2 regions of the Shewanella avicenniae genome follow, and region 2 is predicted to be linked to the other one. Evidence: predicted binding sites of a transcription regulator. Region 2 holds the regulator's gene; the other holds the start of a gene.

Region 1 (9,666 bases), 1.7 Mb from region 2:
CCTCGGCCATAATGCATAAGCTGCCAAAGGCAAACACTTCCAGCTCCACGTCAGTTTGGCGCGAAATATCTTTGATTTGTTGTAATGAAAGTACTCGGGGCAATACCGCTCGGCGAATATTAAATTGCTGCTGATAGAAATTTAATGCGGTAGCGTTACTGACACTCGCTTGCACTGACAAGTGTAATGGCACCTGTGGATGGTGAGTCGTCGCATAATCAAGCAGCGACAGGTCCGCCATAATCAGTGCATCAGCGCCGTAATCTGCAGCGGCGTCAATGGCATCATGCCAACGTTGTTCCACCCCAGTTTGTGCAAAAGTATTGATGGCGAGATACATCTTTTTGCCTGAGCGGCGTAACAGTTTCGCCGCATCTTTCAGCGTATCTGGGGTGAAGTTTAAGCCCGCAAATGAGCGCGCATTGGTATTGTCTTTTACGCCCAAATAAACAGCATCAGCTCCCGCATTGATGGCTGCTTTGAGCGAAGCCATGTTGCCGGCGGGACACAAGAGTTCCATTAGCGATTCTCTTCCATTTTATGAGTTGGCAGATCTTAACGAGGATTGTTATTCATAGAATTGATTTGAAACAGGTTTCTCCACATAAACAAAGGTTAGACTGACATGTTTTGATGACTTTTAAGGGCTAGTAATGCAGGGATTGTTTGTAAGTAAGATGGCCGCGTCGCTGTTAAAAAATGCGCCACAAGTAGCGGCTAAACCTTTGGCTGTCATTCCATTTACGATTAAGCAGTTAGCGTTAACGCAGCTAACACAAACACTGCTAAAAGAAGCGCTAGAGCAACGCTGTCTCGATTTTATGCAAGGCAAATGGGTTGCGATTGAGATAACCGATGTACAGTTGAAGTTTGAGCTCAGTTACCAAAACGGGCGTCTTATCGTGCGGCCACCGCAATGCCCAGATGTAACATTCAGTGCTCGCAGTGATGAATTGCTTCTGATTGCAGCGGGAAAGGAAGATCCCGATTCATTGTTCTTTAGACGCCAACTGTGGATCGAGGGTGATACCGAACTCGGGCTACAGGTGAAGAATTTGCTATCGTCATTAGACCCTGAAAAGCTGTCACCGATTATTCGTTTTGGATTGGGCTATTCTGCACAATTATTGTTATGGCTTCAGCAACAAGCGGCCACTACTCCTTCACTCTCTACACCATAAAGTTGATGGCACTTTGCCAAAAAAAGAGCGACCCAATGGGTCGCTTAAAAATTTGTATGGTCGCGCTAGAAACCATAAAAAGAGGGAGATAATGATGAACGAGAAACTGTTCATATAATCTGACTTTCTCTTTTCCGAAAAGTTCTCAGTTAAACTTCATTTTTTTTAAAATTTTAATTAAATGGGGATTTTGACGATCCTGGTATTTTCAACCAATTGAATTTAAATATCTTTTCCCTCTTTGCTCGAAAATAGGCAAAAAAAATGGCAGTCAATGACTGCCACGAAAGGAAATTTTGAAGATTCTGTGCGCTAGTCCAGCATCTTCAAGGGAGGGGATGATGAAACATAAATTCGCTTCATAGTGTATGACTGGCTTTACTTTAAAAAGTTCATCGAGAGTGAAATTTTTTTGAAATTTAATTAAAAAAAATGGCAATCAATCGATTGCCATAAACTAAGTAGAGTTGATATTGGCAGTGCGCTAGAACTGGCAATATCATAAGGGAGATGATGAAACAGGTTTAAACAGTCTCAGTAATTAGGACTGACCGTTAGCGGTATTGGTTCCCGGCAATTTAAAATATTTTCCAAAATCAAAAAATTTGCGGCTGACCAATAAGAAAGGCAACCAAAATTGGTTGCCTTTAGGGGAATTTTTTAGGAGTCAAACTCGTCGCCTTTAACCGCTTAGCATTACTCGCTTGCTCACCCTATCTGACTGACTGCTGCACAATTAGTTCCGCAGAAAGCAAATTTTGGGATTAAAAAAAGGCAGCTTATAGGAAGCTGCCTCTCGATCCACTTAGGGATCAATGGGGCCGCGCTAGAAGCCCCTCTAGGGAGAATGATGAACAAAAAAATTCCGTTCACTATGTTGGATGTGTAAATGAGGATGGAGTTCCAACTGAACGTAAAAATTTTCAGATTATTTCAATCTTCAACGCTAACCTTATGAAGCACTGATGCTTTTTTAATAAATCAATTAATGTTCTTCCGTCATTTCGCGGCATTTCATGCTATGGTTCATCATCATCTAACGGCTGAACGTCAACTTTTGTGGTGTGAGCGCGAACCTTGCACTAAGCAACGTCATTCATCTGTTTAGCCAAGTCGAAATAAATTTGGGAGATAACTGTGGCCCAAGAAGTTGAATCCAATAATGACGCATTAACACAGGATGTGGGGCAGGTCATTCAGAGTGTGACTATTGCTGACCGCGAGTCACAAGCCGAAATCTTTGAAGAAGTGCTAGAAGAGTTCGATTCGGGGACTGTGGCACTGCTGCTGGAGTCTTTGCCACTCGAACAACGTTATCAGCGCTGGTTACAAGTTGAAGAGGATGTACGCATCGATGTGCTGAGCGAGATGCGTGCTGATCCGCGTTTTAGCATTCTGAAGCAGCTCCCCGATGAACAGCTTGATGAAATTCTGGCGGGCTTGACGCCAGAAGCTATGGTCGATTGGAGTGACTCCTTACCGGATCGTTATATCGACCGTGCCTTGCAAAAAATGGGTGACCGGCAGCGGCAACGGTTTGAGTTATTTGACCAGTATTCTGAGAACCAAATTGGCCGTTATATTGAGCACCAGCTGTTAGCACTTGATACCTCGGCAAGTGTCGCTCAAGCGCAGCGCTTTTTCCGCCGTACCGATTTGGATTGCTGCACCAGTCTGTTTTTAGTCGATGAACAAGATCACTTTGTGGCAACGGTGACGCGGTATCAAGTGTTTCGCGCTGATGAAACCGCCGTGCTGAGTGATGTTGCCGAAGATGATGCGCGAGTCTTGCGTGCTGATATGTCGTTGCTGGAAGCGGCAGAGGCGATTGAACACAGTGATCTCACTGAGCTACCTGTGGTGGACGCCGAGGGTTTATTGATCGGGCGTTTGACCTTGCGTACTGCTACCGCGTTGGTGCGCGAGCACTATGAGGCGCAGATGATGGCGCATGCGGGGATGGATGAAACCGCTGACTTGTTTGCTCCTGTATTTGCTGGCGCTAAGCGGCGTGGTTTGTGGTTAGGGATAAATTTGCTTACCGCATTTTTAGCCTCCGCCACCATCGGGCTATTTGAAAACGTGCTCGATAAAGTGGTGGCGTTAGCCGTGTTGATGCCCATCGTGGCGTCAATGGGCGGTATCGCTGGCTCGCAGACACTGACCTTGATGATCCGCGGCATGGCGATGGGGCAAATCTCCATCGGTAACCTATTTGCACTGTTTCGTAACGAGTTAGCTATCGGCGCGATTAACGGCGTGGCATGGTCAATCGTGATTGGGGCAATTGCTGGGTGGTGGTTCTCCGATGCGGTGATGGGCATTACCATCGGCATTGCGATTTTGGTCAATCTATTGATGGCGGCCATGGCTGGCGTGTTTATCCCGATGATATTGCAGAAACTCAAGCAGGATGCCGCGTTATCAGGCTCGGTGATTTTAACCACGGTGACTGATGTAGTGGGCTTTTTTGCCTTTTTGGGGATTGCCAGTCTGTTCTATCTTTAGCGGCTGATTTGTCGCTGGTTCAATGCGTGAAAGCAAAAAGCTCTGCCGCGGCAGAGCTTTTTAAATCATGAACAACACCAGTAAAATCGAGGCTTAACGTCTTAGCTCACAAAGTCGCTGATCTGTTTCAAAATGCCTTTGCCGTCTAATCCTAACTCTTCGATGATTTCGACCGGGCTGCCGTGCTTGATAAACTCGTCAGGCAAGCCAATCTGCAGTACTGGTTTGCAGATTTTTTGCTTAGCTAAGTATTCCAAAACACCACTACCTGCACCGCCGACAATCACGTTTTCTTCCACTGTGACTAATACATCATGGCTGCTCGCTAATTGATGCAACAACTCTTCATCTAACGGTTTCACAAAACGCATATCGGCAACCGTCGCATCTAAGGTATCAGCGGCTTCAAGCGCTGCGGCAAGCGTAGTACCGAAGTTAATGATTGCGATCTTGCTACCTTGACGTTTGAGCTGGCCTTTACCGATAGGGAAACAACTCATCTCTTCAACTTGTTTCGCCCCGGTGGCGCTGCCGCGAGGATAACGCACTGCAACAGGCCCATCCTGATAGCAATAGCCGGTATAGAGCATTTGGCGACATTCGTTTTCATCGGATGGTGCCATGATGATCATGTTCGGTACGCAACGCAGGAAGCTTAAATCAAACGCTCCTTGGTGCGTTGGGCCATCAGCGCCCACAATGCCGCCACGGTCGATGGCAAACAACACGGGTAAGCGTTGCAACGCAACGTCATGAATCACTTGATCGTACGCACGTTGCAGGAAGGTCGAGTAAATCGCCACGACCGGCTTATAGCCTTCGGTGGCAAAGCCTGCGCCCAGCGTTACTGCATGTTGCTCAGCGATTGCCGCATCAAAATACTGCTCTGGGAAACGCTGTGAGAACTCCACCATGCCTGAGCCTTCACGCATTGCGGGAGTAATGCCGAGCACTTTTTCATCTTGGCTGGCAATATCACACAGCCACTTACCGAACACTTCTGAGAAGGTAGGTAAGCCAGGTTTAGTGTCCGGCTTGCGGAACTGACTTGGGTCAAACTTAGGCACCGCATGCCAGCTGATCGGATCTTTTTCTGCGGGCTCATAACCTTTGCCTTTCTTGGTCATGATATGCAGCAGTTGTGGTCCTTGCAGCCCGCGCATGTTTTTCAGTGTTTCGACCATAGCATCAACATCATGACCATCGATGGGGCCAATGTAGTTAAAGCCGAGTTCTTCAAACAGCGTGCCTGGCACCATCATGCCTTTCAGGTGTTCTTCAGTGCGGCGCGCCATCTCTTTGATGACAGGCATGCCTTGCAGCACTTTTTTACCGCCTTCACGAATCGTGGTGTAAAAACGGCCGGACATCAGTTGCGCAAGATGTTTATTGAGTGCACCAACGTTTTCAGAGATGGACATCTCGTTGTCGTTTAGCACGATCAACATATCTTTATCCAAATCGCCCGCGTGATTCAGCGCTTCAAACACCATACCGCCGGTCATGGCGCCATCGCCAATCACAGCCACCACTTTACGACCAGCTTGCTCTTTATCTGCGGCAACAGCCATGGCTAGTGCAGCAGAAATCGAGGTGCCAGAGTGGCCAACGCTAAAGGTGTCGTAAGGGCTTTCTTCGCGCCAAGGGAAAGGATGCAACCCGTCTTTTTGGCGAATGGTATGCATTTGATCGCGACGGCCAGTCAAAATCTTGTGCGGATAGGCTTGATGGCCTACGTCCCACACCAGACGATCAAACGGCGTGTTAAACACGTAATGAAGTGCAACGGTTAATTCAACCGTGCCTAAACCTGAAGCGAAATGCCCACTAGAACGGCCGACAGACTGCAGCAAAAAAGCACGCAGTTCGTCGGCTAATTGTGGCAAAACGGCCTGTGGTAACTCGCGGAGTTCTTCCGGGGTATTGGCTTGCGCCAATACTGGAAACTGAGTGGTATCCAGACTCATAAATTTATTCATTATGTTATTTATACTCGCCGCTCAATGATATAGCGGGCGAATTCAGCAATTATTTGGTTATTGTAGGGCAAATCATCCAAGGCTGATAGTGCATCTTGCAGCAGTTGCTGCGCAGTTGATTTGGCGCCATCCAGTCCTAACAGCCGCGGATAGGTGCTTTTATTTGATTTAGTATCAGAGCCTTGCGGTTTGCCTAACTCTTCAGTCGAGCTGGTAACGTCAAGAATGTCGTCTTGGACTTGAAACGCCAATCCAATCGCATCGGCGTAATCGCCTAGGCGCTGCTGGGTGTGGCTGTCGCCACTGGCGGCAATCACCGCGAGTTCTACAGCGCAGTGAATAAGCGCCCCTGTTTTGAGACGATGCAATTGGGTTAATTGGGCTAAATCAATCTGTTTGTCGGTCGCCGCCATATCTAACGCTTGGCCGCCACACATGCCGTGATAGCCCGAGGCTTTCGCCAGTGCTTTCACCATCGCCAGTTGTTGGGTTGCAGTAAAATGATCATCGCTGCTCAGGATTTCAAAGGCCATCGACTGCAACGCATCACCTGCAAGAATGGCTGTTGCCTCATCAAATGCGATATGGACCGTTGGTTGACCACGGCGCAATTCATCATCGTCCATCGCCGGCAAATCATCATGAATGAGCGAATAGGCATGAATGCATTCAATGGCACAGGCACAACTGTCTAGCTTATCTTCGGCAACGCCTAGCATCTCTCCCACGGCATACACCAGAAATGGTCGTACACGTTTACCTCCCAACAATACGCCATGGCTCATCGCGGCTTTTAATGCGGGGTCGGTAACTGGCAGGTTATCTAACACTGATGTGAGATGTTTATTAACACGTTGCTGATAGTGGGCTATGACGTCGGATAACAATTACTGTTCCTCGGATTCAAACGGTGACAATGGAGCTTGAGTATCATTGCTAAGCAGGATGGCGACCTTTTGTTGTGCTTGATCCAGCTTGTCTTGGCTGGCACGCACCAGATGAACACCTCGTTCAAACTGCTTTAATGCATCATCTAATGACACTTCGCCTTGCTCCAATTCGGTGACAATCTGTTCCAGCTCACCGAGTGACTGCTCAAAACTGAGATTTTCCGGTTTTTTAGCCACGTCAAAATCCTGTAATTCAATCTGGGGCAAGAGTATACCAGCCATCAAGGGCAGACTGCGACCATCCTTTTTAACGGTGGTGAAAGCGTGCTCGCAAAAAGTGCTCAAACGTTATATCAGCAGTCACTAAGGGTCAATCTGACGCCTCGTTAATTTGGACTGCCGCACGCTTTAGCTGACAAATTTATTTTGAATATTCTAAATTCACTCTAAACTTGCCTAAGGTCTGACCGATAAAACGATATAGAACCCGTTTAAATTGAGTAAGTTGGTTATATACTTAAACGCATTCAGATAACTGCTCAATGCGAACGGCGACAGCGGGTAACATCTCATCACTTTGACGAAGGCTATTGAGGAGCAACAGTGGATTTAGCAACGGTAATTGGGCTTGTTGGGTCATTTGGCTTCGTTGTCGGAGCGATGGTGACTTCTGGTGGTTTGGGGATCTTTATCGACGTGCCATCAGTACTCATTGTGGTGGCCGGTAGTATGTTTGTGGTGATGATGAAGTTTAACCTCAAGCAATTTCTTGGTGCGGTTAAAATTGCCATTAAAGCGTTTATGTTCAAGTTGGATAAGCCAGAAGAGTTGATTGAACAATCGGTGACGATGGCTGACGCCGCGCGTAAAGGCGGTTTTCTCGCGTTGGAAGAAGCGCAAATCTCTAACTCCTTCATGCAGAAAGCGGTTGATATGCTGGTGGATGGACACGACGGAAGTGTGGTGCGTGAAGCGCTAGAAAAAGATATCGCATTGACCGAAGAGCGCCATAAATCCGGTATTAGTATTTTTAAAGCAATGGGGGATGTTGCGCCAGCGATGGGAATGATCGGTACCTTGGTGGGCTTGGTGGCGATGTTGTCTAACATGGATGACCCTAAATCGATTGGGCCTTCTATGGCGGTAGCGCTGTTAACCACACTTTATGGCGCAATGATAGCCAACATGCTTGCGCTGCCCATTGCGGATAAATTGGCGTTGCGGATGGGCGAAGAGATGTTGAACCGTAATTTGATTATGGACGCCGTACTTGCCATTCAGGATGGTCAAAACCCGCGTGTTATCGAGGGCTTTCTCAAGAATTATCTTGCGGAAGGGCAGCGCAAGGTTGATACCACCGGCGGGGAGTAGCCCATGGCTAAGGCTAAGTGTGAATGTCCACCTCCCGGCGCACCTATGTGGTTGGCAACCTTTGCTGACCTCATGTCACTGCTGATGTGCTTCTTCGTACTGTTATTGGCATTCTCCGAAATGGATGTGCTCAAATTCAAACAGATTGCAGGTTCGATGAAGTACGCCTTTGGTGTGCAAAATAAAGTAGAAGTCAAAGATATTCCAAAAGGGACTTCGGTGATTGCGCTGGAGTTCCGCCCTGGGCGTCCTGATCCCACCCCCATTGAAATCATCAACCAACAAACGAATGATATGACTCAGCCTACCTTGGAATACCAAGCGGGTGAGGATGACAGTGCTGGCGGTACTCAAAAGCAGCGGGGTGATCAGCGTGGTGGTGAAGCTCAAGCCACAGCGCAAGAGCAAGCTGAGGCACGCAAGAATCAAGAAAGCGAAGCCAAGCAACAAGAAATCAACGAGCAAGCGAAGAAAATGGCGCAACAACTCAACAAAGAGATTGTGGATGGCGCCATTGAAATTGAATCTTTAGGGCAACAGATCATTATTCGAATTCGTGAGAAAGGCGCTTTTGCATCTGGTTCTGGTTTTCTCCAGCCACAATTTCGGCCGGTGATTCGGGCCATTGGGGATTTGCTTAAAGATGTCCCCGGGGTGGTGACGGTGTCTGGTAACACCGATGGCGCTAACATCAGTAATGAACTCTATCGGTCAAATTGGGATTTGTCGGCGCAACGAGCAGTTGCGGTAGCGCATGAACTTATTGCGGTAAAAGGCTTTGATCAAAACCGTATGAAAGTGGTGGGAATGGCCTCGACCGCCCCTTTGGTGCCAAACGATACGCCGGAACATAGAGCACAAAACCGCCGAGTAGAAATTGCTATTGAGCAAGGCAAAGCGATGGAGTCAAACGATGAAATTCAAGTGACGCCAGCGACTAATCCTTAATCTTTGTTGCGATAAATGCCGACACTGCTTGATAAGTGGCTGTCGGCATTTTTAGTTTCCAGTCATTGTTTACTTACACAGCCAGCGTCAGCGTTTAAATAGCACGCTTTTATTGGGCGCACTGCAGAGCTTTTGCTATACTGCGCCGATTGCCGATTTATAAGCTGTTGTTCCGGACGTTTCATGAAGTTTATCGTTAAGCTGTACCCCGAAATTATGATGAAGAGCAAGCCGGTGAGAATGCGTTTCACCAAGATGCTCGAATCCAATATCCGTAATGTTCTCAAGAAAGTAGATGAAGAAGCCGCTGTGTTACGCCAGTGGGATCGCATCATGGTGCATGTCCCCACAGGTAAACCTGAATTGGTGGATGTGTTTGCTGAGCGTCTCGCCTGTATTCCGGGCATCTCGACGATTAGTCAGGTTAACGAGTACAGCTTTGAAACGGTACACGACATCTACGAGCATGCATTGAAAGCGTTTGGTGCATCGTTAGCGGGCAAAACTTTCTGTGTTCGGGTTAAGCGTACCGGTCAACACGAGTTCAACTCGATTGATGTGGAAAAGTATGTCGGTGGTGGTTTAAACCAACATACTGATGCTGCTGGTGTTAAGTTGAAGAACCCTGACACCACAGTGAATCTCGAAATCAACAAAGATAAGCTTTACTTGGTTGAGCGAAAAATCCCAGGCTTAGGTGGGTTCCCGATCGCGACGCAAGAAGATGTATTGTCGCTGATTTCCGGTGGCTTTGACTCAGGCGTATCCAGTTTCCAATTTATCAAAAAG
Region 2 (9,666 bases):
ATCTAAGCCTTTTATGGCCAAGAATTCGGTTTGCACTGGCACAACAATATGATCGCTTGCAGCCAAGGCGTTTACCATCAATACCCCGAGTACTGGTGGACAATCCACTAACGCCACGTCGTAGTCTTCGGCCAATAATTTGACGAGGTTTCGCAGCACAAGCCCCATCCCCTCTTGATGACCAAGCGAACGGTCAAGCGTTGCTAACGCCATCGTAGCGGGCAACAGATCAATGCCATCAACAGATGTGGGCACAATGTGTTGTTTGATAAGCTCGCGCGATAAGGTTTGATGTGCAAGAAATACATCGTAAAGGGAACTAGGGATCTCTTCCGAATCAATACCGAGATAATATCCAAGCGAAGCATGCGGATCTGTATCGATCATCAATACCCGTCTACCACGCGCAGCTAATACGCCGGCGAGACTGGCAACAGTGGTGGTTTTACCTACGCCACCTTTTTGATTCGCTATGGTCCAGACGTTCACTTCTAGGCCCCTTGTACTATGAGTTCGCCAATATCAAAACGGTGATTAGTCGTCGACTTTGCGCGTTGTAATTATTATGCCGCCGTGTTCAAGAGGCACGACTTTCACACCTTTAGAGGTTAACTCCACTTTAGCAGCAACCGGCTTAGAGTCAGTATCTTGTTTCAGCGGTTCAGTTGGCAGCGGTTTTGGCGCCACAGGCGATGTATTCGTGGGCTCTTTTTGTTCGCTAACCTTATTATTCTCTTTTTCGAGCGCCTGTTGTTCAGTCATTTTCCCTTGAGACACGGGGTTAACAACGTCTAACAACGACGCAATTTGCTCCGGATGTTGCTGCATCCAATTCGCAATCACGCCAGCCTGCTCTTTTGGCACCATAAGCATAACTTGCGACGATGCTAATTCATCGACTCGCGTTTTCAGCTTTTGACTTAGATCGTAAAAATGCCAAGTGGCGGTCGCAAAAGACATCAAAACGACCACCAGCAAAAAAATAATTAATCTGTATGCTGTCGTATTGACGCCGTTAGCCACGACCAGACTCTCGCAAAATAGCATCAGCCATATGGTCTAGCGCTATAGATTGCGTCGAAATTCCTGCTACAGCAACCGCTTGCGGCATACCATACACCACCGACGAGGCTTCATCTTGTGCCCAGATTGTCGCGCCGGCAGACTTAAGCATGCGAGCCCCTTCGCGACCATCAGCCCCCATACCGGTTAACACAACCGCCAACACATCGCCGCCAAACACTTTAGAAGCGGAGGCAAAGGTAATATCGACTGAAGGCTTGTAATTCATCTCGGGTGACCCAGCGAGCACTTTAATCCGCCCAGATGTACCAGCACGTTCGATCATCATTTGCATACCACCCGGTGCCAAATAAGCGCAACCAGGGCGCATCATGTCACCGTTACTCGCTTCCTTCACCTCGATTTGGCACAAACCATTGAGGCGTGCAGCAAACGCTGGCGTAAAAGCAGCAGGCATATGCTGGATCAGCAAAATGGGATGCGGGTAGTTGGCTGGGAATTGCGTCAAAATACGCTGCAATGCGACAGGTCCGCCGGTAGAAGTACCTATCAGCAAGGCGCGGTAATGTTTCCCTGTTGCTTTGATAGGCGCGGGAGCGGGTGTCGCATGACGGCGAACTTCAGCAGCAGATTCCTCTCTGATTGGCTGCAACGCTGCTCGGGCGCGTTGGAATCGCGATGGCTCAGCGGTGGAAGTCCCTGAACTGCCAGCAGTCATGCTAGTGGAAGAATCGTTGCTACGCATGGTTGCGGGTCGTATTGGACGATAGATACGACGACGACCCAATGCTTTAACGCGTTGCTGCAGCTGTGCAATTGCTTCGTCTTTATTTGACGCAATATCTTCAAAGCGTTTTGGCAGAAAATCTAATGCTCCTGCCTCTAACGCATCCAGCGTTGCTTTAGCACCTTCATGAGTCAATGAAGAAAACATCAAAATGGGCGTAGGATGACTTTCCATGATGCGCTTAACTGCGGTAATGCCATCCATCACTGGCATTTCAATGTCCATAGTGATGACCTGCGGTTGCAGTTCTGCCACCATTTTTATGGCCTCAACGCCATTTGAGGCCATACCGATTACTTCAAGGTCAGGATCATGATTAACAATTTCACTGACGCGCCGACGAAAAAAGCTTGAATCGTCGACGACTAATACTTTAATGCCCATTAAATTCCTTATCTGTGGCTTAAGCTTTTGCTCTGGCGTAATGCTTTAACAGCCCTGGGACATCCAAAATCAACGCGATGCCACCATCAGATGTGATAGTCGCCCCCGCCATACCTGGCGTTCCATGCAATAATGCGCCCAAAGGCTTAATCACCACTTCCTCTTGACCAATCAAAGCATCAACGACAAAACCCACATGCATAGTACCAAGTTGCACGATCACCACATGGCCAAATTTTTTGTCGCCATGTTTTAAGCGAGCACCATTTCGCTTCAACCAGTGCTCTAAATAGAACAGCGGTACTGCTTTCTCACGCACAATAACTGTGAGTTGGCCATCAACAATATTGGTTTTGGTCAAATTAAGATGGAAGATTTCATTCACACTTGAAAGTGGTAAGGCAAACACTTGCTTAGCCACCTCAATCATCAAGGTTGGCATAATCGCCAAGGTCAGCGGTACTTTGATTTCTAACCGAGTACCCTTGCCTTTGAGGGAGTCGATATGCACAGTGCCGTTGAGTTGAGTGATGCGGGTTTTTACCACATCCATTCCTACCCCACGGCCCGAAATATCTGAAATCTCTGTTTTGGTAGAAAATCCCGGTGCAAAAATCAGATTGTAGGCTTCAGAGTCAGACATACGTGCTGCTGTATCTTCGTCTAACACACCACGACCGATAGCAATCTGTTTGAGTTTTTCCGGATCCATACCAGCACCGTCATCCTCAATCTTCAACAGGATGTGGTCACCTTCTTGGCTGGCAGAGAGCGTAATCACCCCTGTACGCGATTTACCAGCAGCTTCACGCACAGCTGGCATTTCAATACCATGGTCTACCGAGTTACGCACCAAGTGCACCAAGGGGTCAGCCAAGGCTTCAACAAGGTTCTTATCGAGGTCGGTTTCTTCACCCACCATACGCAGATCAATATCTTTATTGAGGCTACGGGCAAGGTCACGTACCACTCGAGGGAAACGGCCAAACACTTTCTTAATTGGCTGCATGCGGGTTTTCATTACCGCGCCTTGCAGATCAGAGGTGACTAAGTCCAAGTTCGCCAGCGCTTTGGACATCTCTTCGTCTTCACGCGTAATCCCAAGGCTCACTAAGCGGTTACGCACCAAAACTAACTCGCCCACCATATTCATGATCTGGTCGAGACGTGCGGTATCTACCCGCACCGTAGTTTCGCCCTGAGGCACACTATTACCAGCCGCTGCAGCAGGTGTCTTTGCGGGAGCCATTGCGGGGACAGGCGCATCTTTGGCGACAGCAGCAACGGAGGCCGTAGGTTTAGGTGCGACGGATGCGGCAGGTTTAGCTGGTTCAGCTTTCGGAGCAACAGGCTTAGCTGCCGCTTTCGGGGCTTCTGGCGCAGCAGCTTTAGGCGCTGCAGTTGGTGCAGTACCGGTACCAGGCGCAGAACCTTTACCGTGTAATTCGTCTAGTAGTTTCTCAAATTCGTCTTCGCTAATCTCATCTGCATCCACCGTCGGCGCTTTAATGATTTCAGCAGTTTTGGCTTCAGCATTGGCGGCAAACTTACCCTTGCCATGCAGCTCGTCAAGCAGTGATTCAAACTCATCATCGGTAATATCATCAGAATCACTGGCAACCACTGCAGGTTTGGTTTCAACCACTGCTGCAGCTGCGACAGATGGACCTTTACCTTGGCCATGTAGAGCATCGAGTAAAGCCTCAAACTCAGCTTCATCAATATCGTCGATGCTATCTGAGCTCGCACTTGATGAGGGAACGTCTGCGACGGGCGCAATGTCAGTCGCTGCCACATCCACCATTTCGTCAAACAGCGCGTCGGTAGAGTCTGGGTCGATAAAGGTTTCTTCAACTGTCTCCTCGACCTCAGCAACTCCTTCAGCAGGCAATGGTGCCCCCGAACTCAGCAACTTTAATTTTGCTAATAATGCCGGATCCGCAGGCTCTTGCTCTTGGCCAGATTGCGTCTGAGAAAACATGACATTGATGGTATCAAGCGCCTGCAGGATGATATCCATCAGCGCCGCAGATACCTCTCGCTTGCCAGTCCGCAATAAATCGAAGGTATTTTCCGCTTCGTGACAAACATCCACCATCGGCGCGAGACCTAAAAAGCCAGCACCACCTTTTACGGTATGGAAGCCACGAAAGATGGCATTGAGTAAATCGGTATCTTCAGGATTATTTTCCAAGGCAACAAGTTGCTCTTGAAGCAGCTCAAGAATTTCACCAGCTTCTATCAAAAAGTCCTGAAGAATCTCTTCATCAACATCAAAGGCCATTAAATTGACTCCTAATCAGAATCCTAAGCTGGATAACAGGTCATCGACTTCGTCTTGCCCGGTAACGACATCTGCACGGGTCTCAGCATTTAAGATTGGGCCTTCGGCCTCGATACTGCTCTTAGCTGACGTAGTCTCTGCTAACTGCTCTTCGGTTTGCGCCCCAAAAACAGTGAGTAATGACACTAGGCTGGTTTCAACTTCACGCACGAGATCAATCACGCGACGGATCATCTGCCCAGTTAAATCCTGAAAATCCTGCGCCATCATAATTTCATTCAAAAGTTGGCGTAATCTATTCGCATCGGCATCACACTGGCCAAGAAAATGCTGTACGTCATGGCACAGACCTTTAAATTCGGCGAGCGAAATATCACGCCGCATAAGACGTTCCCAATTGGGTTTAACTGCAGAAAGGTTGCTGGTTAACGCATCAGAAAGCGGTAAACATTCTTCAACCGCATCCATGGTTTTGTTTGCTGCTTGTTCGGTCATATCGATGACATACGTTAGCCGTTCTTTGGCATCTGGTATGTCGTTATTCGCTAATTCGATTAAGCGACTGTCGACCTGAAAATCAACCAAGGCGTTATGTAACTGCCGAGTGAGTTTTCCTACTTCATCAAAGAGTTCTTTTTGAATAGGCTGCGCTAAATCGCGTACGATTTCATCAGCTTGAGCCTGTTCACCAGCTTGCAACAGGGCAACGAGTTCCTGAGCCTGCTCAAGGGTAATCAGTTTGGACGTTTCAGCATTCATTGCATCACCCCAATTAACCGAGACGTTCAAAAATCTTATCGAGCTTCTCTTTTAGGGTTGCAGCAGTAAATGGTTTAACAACGTAACCATTAACCCCAGCTTGTGCGGCTGCAATAATTTGCTCACGCTTAGCTTCGGCGGTCACCATCAACACAGGGATGTGCTTCAAATTTTCATCAGCACGAATGGCTTTTAATAGATCAATACCTTGCATGCCGGGCATGTTCCAGTCTGTCACTACAAAGTCAAAATCGCCTTTTTGCAGCATTGGCAACGCTGTTGAACCATCATCGGCCTCTTGAGTATTGTTAAACCCAAGATCCCGCAGCAAATTCTTGATGATGCGCCTCATCGTTGAAAAGTCGTCAACAATGAGAATCTTCATATTCTTGTCCAAGGTTTCCTCCGCTGAGCTGAAATTATCTACGGCTCACTATTAATTCTATATCTGAGTCCAATGTTTGAGCTTGGCTTTTAGTCTAAGCATTGCCTGACTATGAATTTGGCTGACTCTTGATTCACTAACATCCAAAACGGCGCCGATCTCTTTTAAGTTAAGCGCCTCGTCATAGTAAAGCGACAATACCAAGGCTTCTCTTTCCGGTATTTGTTTGATTGCTTCGGTCAGCGCTGATTGAAATTGACTCGATGCCAAGCTATCAAAGGTGTCGTTCTCGACCATATCTTCCGATATAAGTATATCGGTAGATACGCCAAGATCCTCAATTCCTATTATTTTACCAGCAGATACGTCTGAAAGTATGTGATGATATTCATCCAACGATATATTCAAACGCGCTGCAATTTCAGTATCTCGCGCATCTCGACCGAATTCCTGCTCTAGCTCATCAATCACTTGAGCAATCATACGTTGATTACGATGAACAGAACGCGGCACCCAATCACCACGACGAATTTCGTCAATCATCGCGCCACGGATGCGGATACCAGCAAAGGTTTCAAATTTTGCACCTTTGCCACCATCGTATTTGGCGGCAGCTTCCAACAAACCGATCATTCCGGCTTGAATTAAATCATCTACCTGAACTGAGGCGGGTAACCGCGCCAACATATGGTGTGCGATGCGTTTAACAAGTGGCGCATACTGTTCAACGATAAGGGTTTTATCGTTTGCTCCAGCATACGCTGCCACTTTATTCACTCGCACCTTCCTCTTGGTATTCAGGCTTCTTAACCAGTCGTTCAACAAAGAACTCTAAATGACCACCCGGTTGTTGTGGGATAGGCCAACTGATCACTTTGTTCGCCAATCCATGATAGGCGATACTGGCAGGCGACTTAGGAAACGCTTCTACAATCAATTTTTGCTTACGTACTGATTTTCGCAAGTTTTCATCGAAAGGAATTGTTGCTACTAATTCTAGCGCGACATCTAAAAATCGGTCGGTTACTTTACTGAGCTTAGCAAATAATTCCATGCCTTCACGTAAACTGCGGACCATATTAGCCACAATTTTGAAGCGGAACACACCATGCTCACGACTGAGAATTTTGATAAGCGCGTAGGCGTCGGTAATCGAGGTAGGTTCATCACAGACAACCACCAATACATCTTGTGAGGCACGAGAAAAACTCAGCACCATGTCAGAGATACCGGCGGCGGTGTCCACGATGAGGATATCAAATTGGGTTTTCATTTCGCTGAAGGCGCGAATCAACCCAGCATGTTGTGCTGGACTGAGTTCTACCATTGCTTGCGTACCTGAAGTTGCGGGGATAATCCCGATGCCTTTAGGCCCACGCAGAATGATGTCGTCTAACTCAGCTTCGCCTGACAACACGTGTGACAAGTTACGCTCCGCACGTAAGCCCAGCATGACGTCAACGTTGGCCAACCCGAGGTCAGCGTCCAGTACGACTACACGCTTCCCTTTCTCTGCTAATGCAACAGCGGTATTGATGGAGACGCTCGTTTTACCAACCCCGCCTTTGCCACCAGTAACGGCTATCACTTTCACTTTGTCGTTATATTCCTGATTCATTTTTCGTAAACCGCTCGCTTGGTCCCGGGTCATAACTCTACTCAAATGCATAGGTCATCTCTGGTGACCTGGCTCTAGGGTGAAATACTTGTGTCTCTGACTTATTCAACAAGGCTAAGGCTTGTTTCGCTAATGCCAGCGTATCAGCTACCTGCATATCTTCTGGCACGCGTTGTCCATCAGTGATGTAACTCAATGATAAACCACTTTGAATCAATACACTCAATGCGGCACCTAAAGAAACTGACTCATCGAGTTTAGTCAAAATTGCGCCTGCTAACGGGATCCGTTGAAAATGCGCCACCGCTTCTTCTAATACGCGACGTTGGCCAGTTGCCGACAGCACCAAATAACTTCTGATAGGCAAGCGACTGTTGGCTGCCAAGTTATCCAATTGTTCGCACAATCGCATATCTCGTTGTCCCATTCCAGCGGTATCGATCAAGACTAATTTGCGATTGCGGAATTGATAGACAATTTGCTCCAACTCTTTAAGATCATTAGCTTGTTTTACTGGACATCCCATTATCTTGCCATAAGTTGCCAATTGCTCAAAGGCTCCAATGCGATAATGGTCGGTGGTGATCAAAACCACGGAATCTGGGCCGTGATGCGCCACAAACCGAGCTGCAATTTTGGCCAGTGAGGTCGTTTTACCAACGCCAGTTGGTCCTACCAATGCGACAATGCCACCCTGACGAACAATATCGTCACCTTTGTTATCCAACAAATTAGCTAACGCTTGTGGTAAGGCTCGCACCAGCTCTGCAGGTGTGTAGTGTTCACTCAACGCAGCGAGCTTAGCTGATACCGCGGGTGAAAATTCAGCTTCCAGCAGTTTACGCTCAAGCATCGCCCCGACCGGATCAGTACGATTTTTATGATCTTTCATCAGCGAGCTCATTTGATGCGTCAATAAATTACGAATAGAGGCCAGCTCTTCACGCATCAACTCAATCTCTTTTGACTGCTTGGCATTGGTATTTTTTGCCGCCGGCTGATGGCCAAATGGCATGCTGTCGGCCAAACTGCGCGACTCAGCTGCTTTAGGTTTTTCTAGCCCCTGTGCCCAAGCGGGTGTTTCTATTGCTGATGCTTGGTGCGCGTTATTATCGCTAATTTGTTGCTTCAGGCGTGCGTGTTGACGCTCTAATAAGGCTTCCAGTGAATCTGCAGCGGGAGCAGTAGCTTTCACAGGGCGCGCAGTGGTTTTGACGTGCCCAATAGAGACTTTGTCGTCAGACAGGTCTGGAAAAATCGCCGCTTGCGGTTGAGTGATTTTTGGCTGTGGCTCGTCGTAATCGACCGCGGCCACAATTTCGATGCCACCAGTGACCTTTTTGTTCGACATAATGACTGCATCAGAGCCGAGTGTGTCTTTGACTTGCGCCAGCGCAGTTCGCATATCTTTGGCAAAAAAACGTTTAATTTTCACTGTTGCTTACTCCTACTGGCCGACTGCCGCGACGATTCTAATCTGCTTCTCGTCAGGCACTTCCTGATAAGAGATGACTCTTAAGTTTGGAATGGTGTGCTTAACGAAGCGTGACAGTGTGGCGCGGAGCATTCCTGAGGTCAGTAGAATTGCTGGCTGACCGACCATCTCTTGCTTTTGCGCTGCGTCTACTAAGGAGCGCTGCATCCGTTCTGCAAGGCCTGGTTCGATGTTTGGACCATCGCCACCTGTCGCTTGCATCGACTGATGCAACATCTGTTCCAACTCAGGCGCCAAAGTAATGACAGGCACTTCATCTTCGGGTCCTGCAATCTCTTGTACGATCATGCGTTTAAGGGCAATACGCACTGCAGCGGTTAGCACTTCCGGATCGGTGCTCTTAGGCCCATACTCCAACAGCGTTTGTACAATTGTGCGCAGATCGCGTACTGATACACCTTCGTTGAGCAGGTTTTGCATTACTTTTACCACGGTCGCCAAACTCATGACATCGGGGACAAAACCCTCCACCAACTTAGGCGCACGCTTCGACAACATATCCAGCAATTGCTGTACTTCTTCATACCCGAGCAATTTAGCTGCGTTGTTGGTCAGTAATTGGCTTAAGTGAGTGGCAATAACCGTAGATGCGTCAACCACTGTGTAACCGAGAGTTTGCGCGTGTTCACGCATTTCAGGCGCAATCCAAACCGCTTCCAACCCAAAGGCTGGGTCTTTAGTTGCCACCCCATCAAGCTTGCCAAACACTTGGCCTGGGTTGATAGCCAATTCGCAGTCATGGCGTATCTCCGCCTCACCTGAAGCGACGCCCATCAATGAGATACGATAAGCAGAAGGGGCCAAATCAAGGTTGTCACGAATGTGTACCGCAGGCACCAAAAAGCCCAGCTCTTGCGACAGCTTTTTACGTACCCCTTTGATACGACCAAGCAGTTCGCCGCCTTGGCCTTTGTCCACCAACGGGATCAAG

What was found. The regulator FliA, encoded in region 2, starts transcription of late flagellar genes. The targets are predictions, from matches to a motif close to CTAAAGNTNNNNNNNNNNNNGCCGATA.
Region 1: the regulator FliA is predicted to act here: its motif matches at 7,005-7,031, upstream of pomA (flagellar motor protein PomA).

The regions. Positions count from the first base shown of each region.
Region 1 covers NZ_CP071503.1:1,306,501-1,316,166, forward strand. Annotated here, with positions in the region: gene ubiU (ubiquinone anaerobic biosynthesis protein UbiU) at 1-520, opposite strand, end outside; gene ubiT (ubiquinone anaerobic biosynthesis accessory factor UbiT) at 654-1,181, shown strand; gene JYB87_RS05795 (magnesium transporter) at 2,319-3,689, shown strand; gene dxs (1-deoxy-D-xylulose-5-phosphate synthase) at 3,791-5,656, opposite strand; gene ispA ((2E,6E)-farnesyl diphosphate synthase) at 5,677-6,555, opposite strand; gene xseB (exodeoxyribonuclease VII small subunit) at 6,556-6,795, opposite strand; gene pomA (flagellar motor protein PomA) at 7,162-7,929, shown strand; gene JYB87_RS05820 (flagellar motor protein MotB) at 7,933-8,877, shown strand; gene thiI (tRNA uracil 4-sulfurtransferase ThiI) at 9,061-9,666, shown strand, end outside.
Region 2 covers NZ_CP071503.1:2,981,478-2,991,143, forward strand. Annotated here, with positions in the region: gene JYB87_RS13215 (ParA family protein) at 1-489, opposite strand, end outside; gene JYB87_RS13220 (hypothetical protein) at 535-1,023, opposite strand; gene JYB87_RS13225 (protein-glutamate methylesterase/protein-glutamine glutaminase) at 1,016-2,194, opposite strand; gene JYB87_RS13230 (chemotaxis protein CheA) at 2,214-4,478, opposite strand; gene JYB87_RS13235 (protein phosphatase CheZ) at 4,494-5,237, opposite strand; gene cheY (chemotaxis response regulator CheY) at 5,251-5,634, opposite strand; gene JYB87_RS13245 (RNA polymerase sigma factor FliA) at 5,680-6,399, opposite strand; gene JYB87_RS13250 (MinD/ParA family protein) at 6,392-7,273, opposite strand; gene flhF (flagellar biosynthesis protein FlhF) at 7,278-8,675, opposite strand; gene flhA (flagellar biosynthesis protein FlhA) at 8,688-9,666, opposite strand, start outside.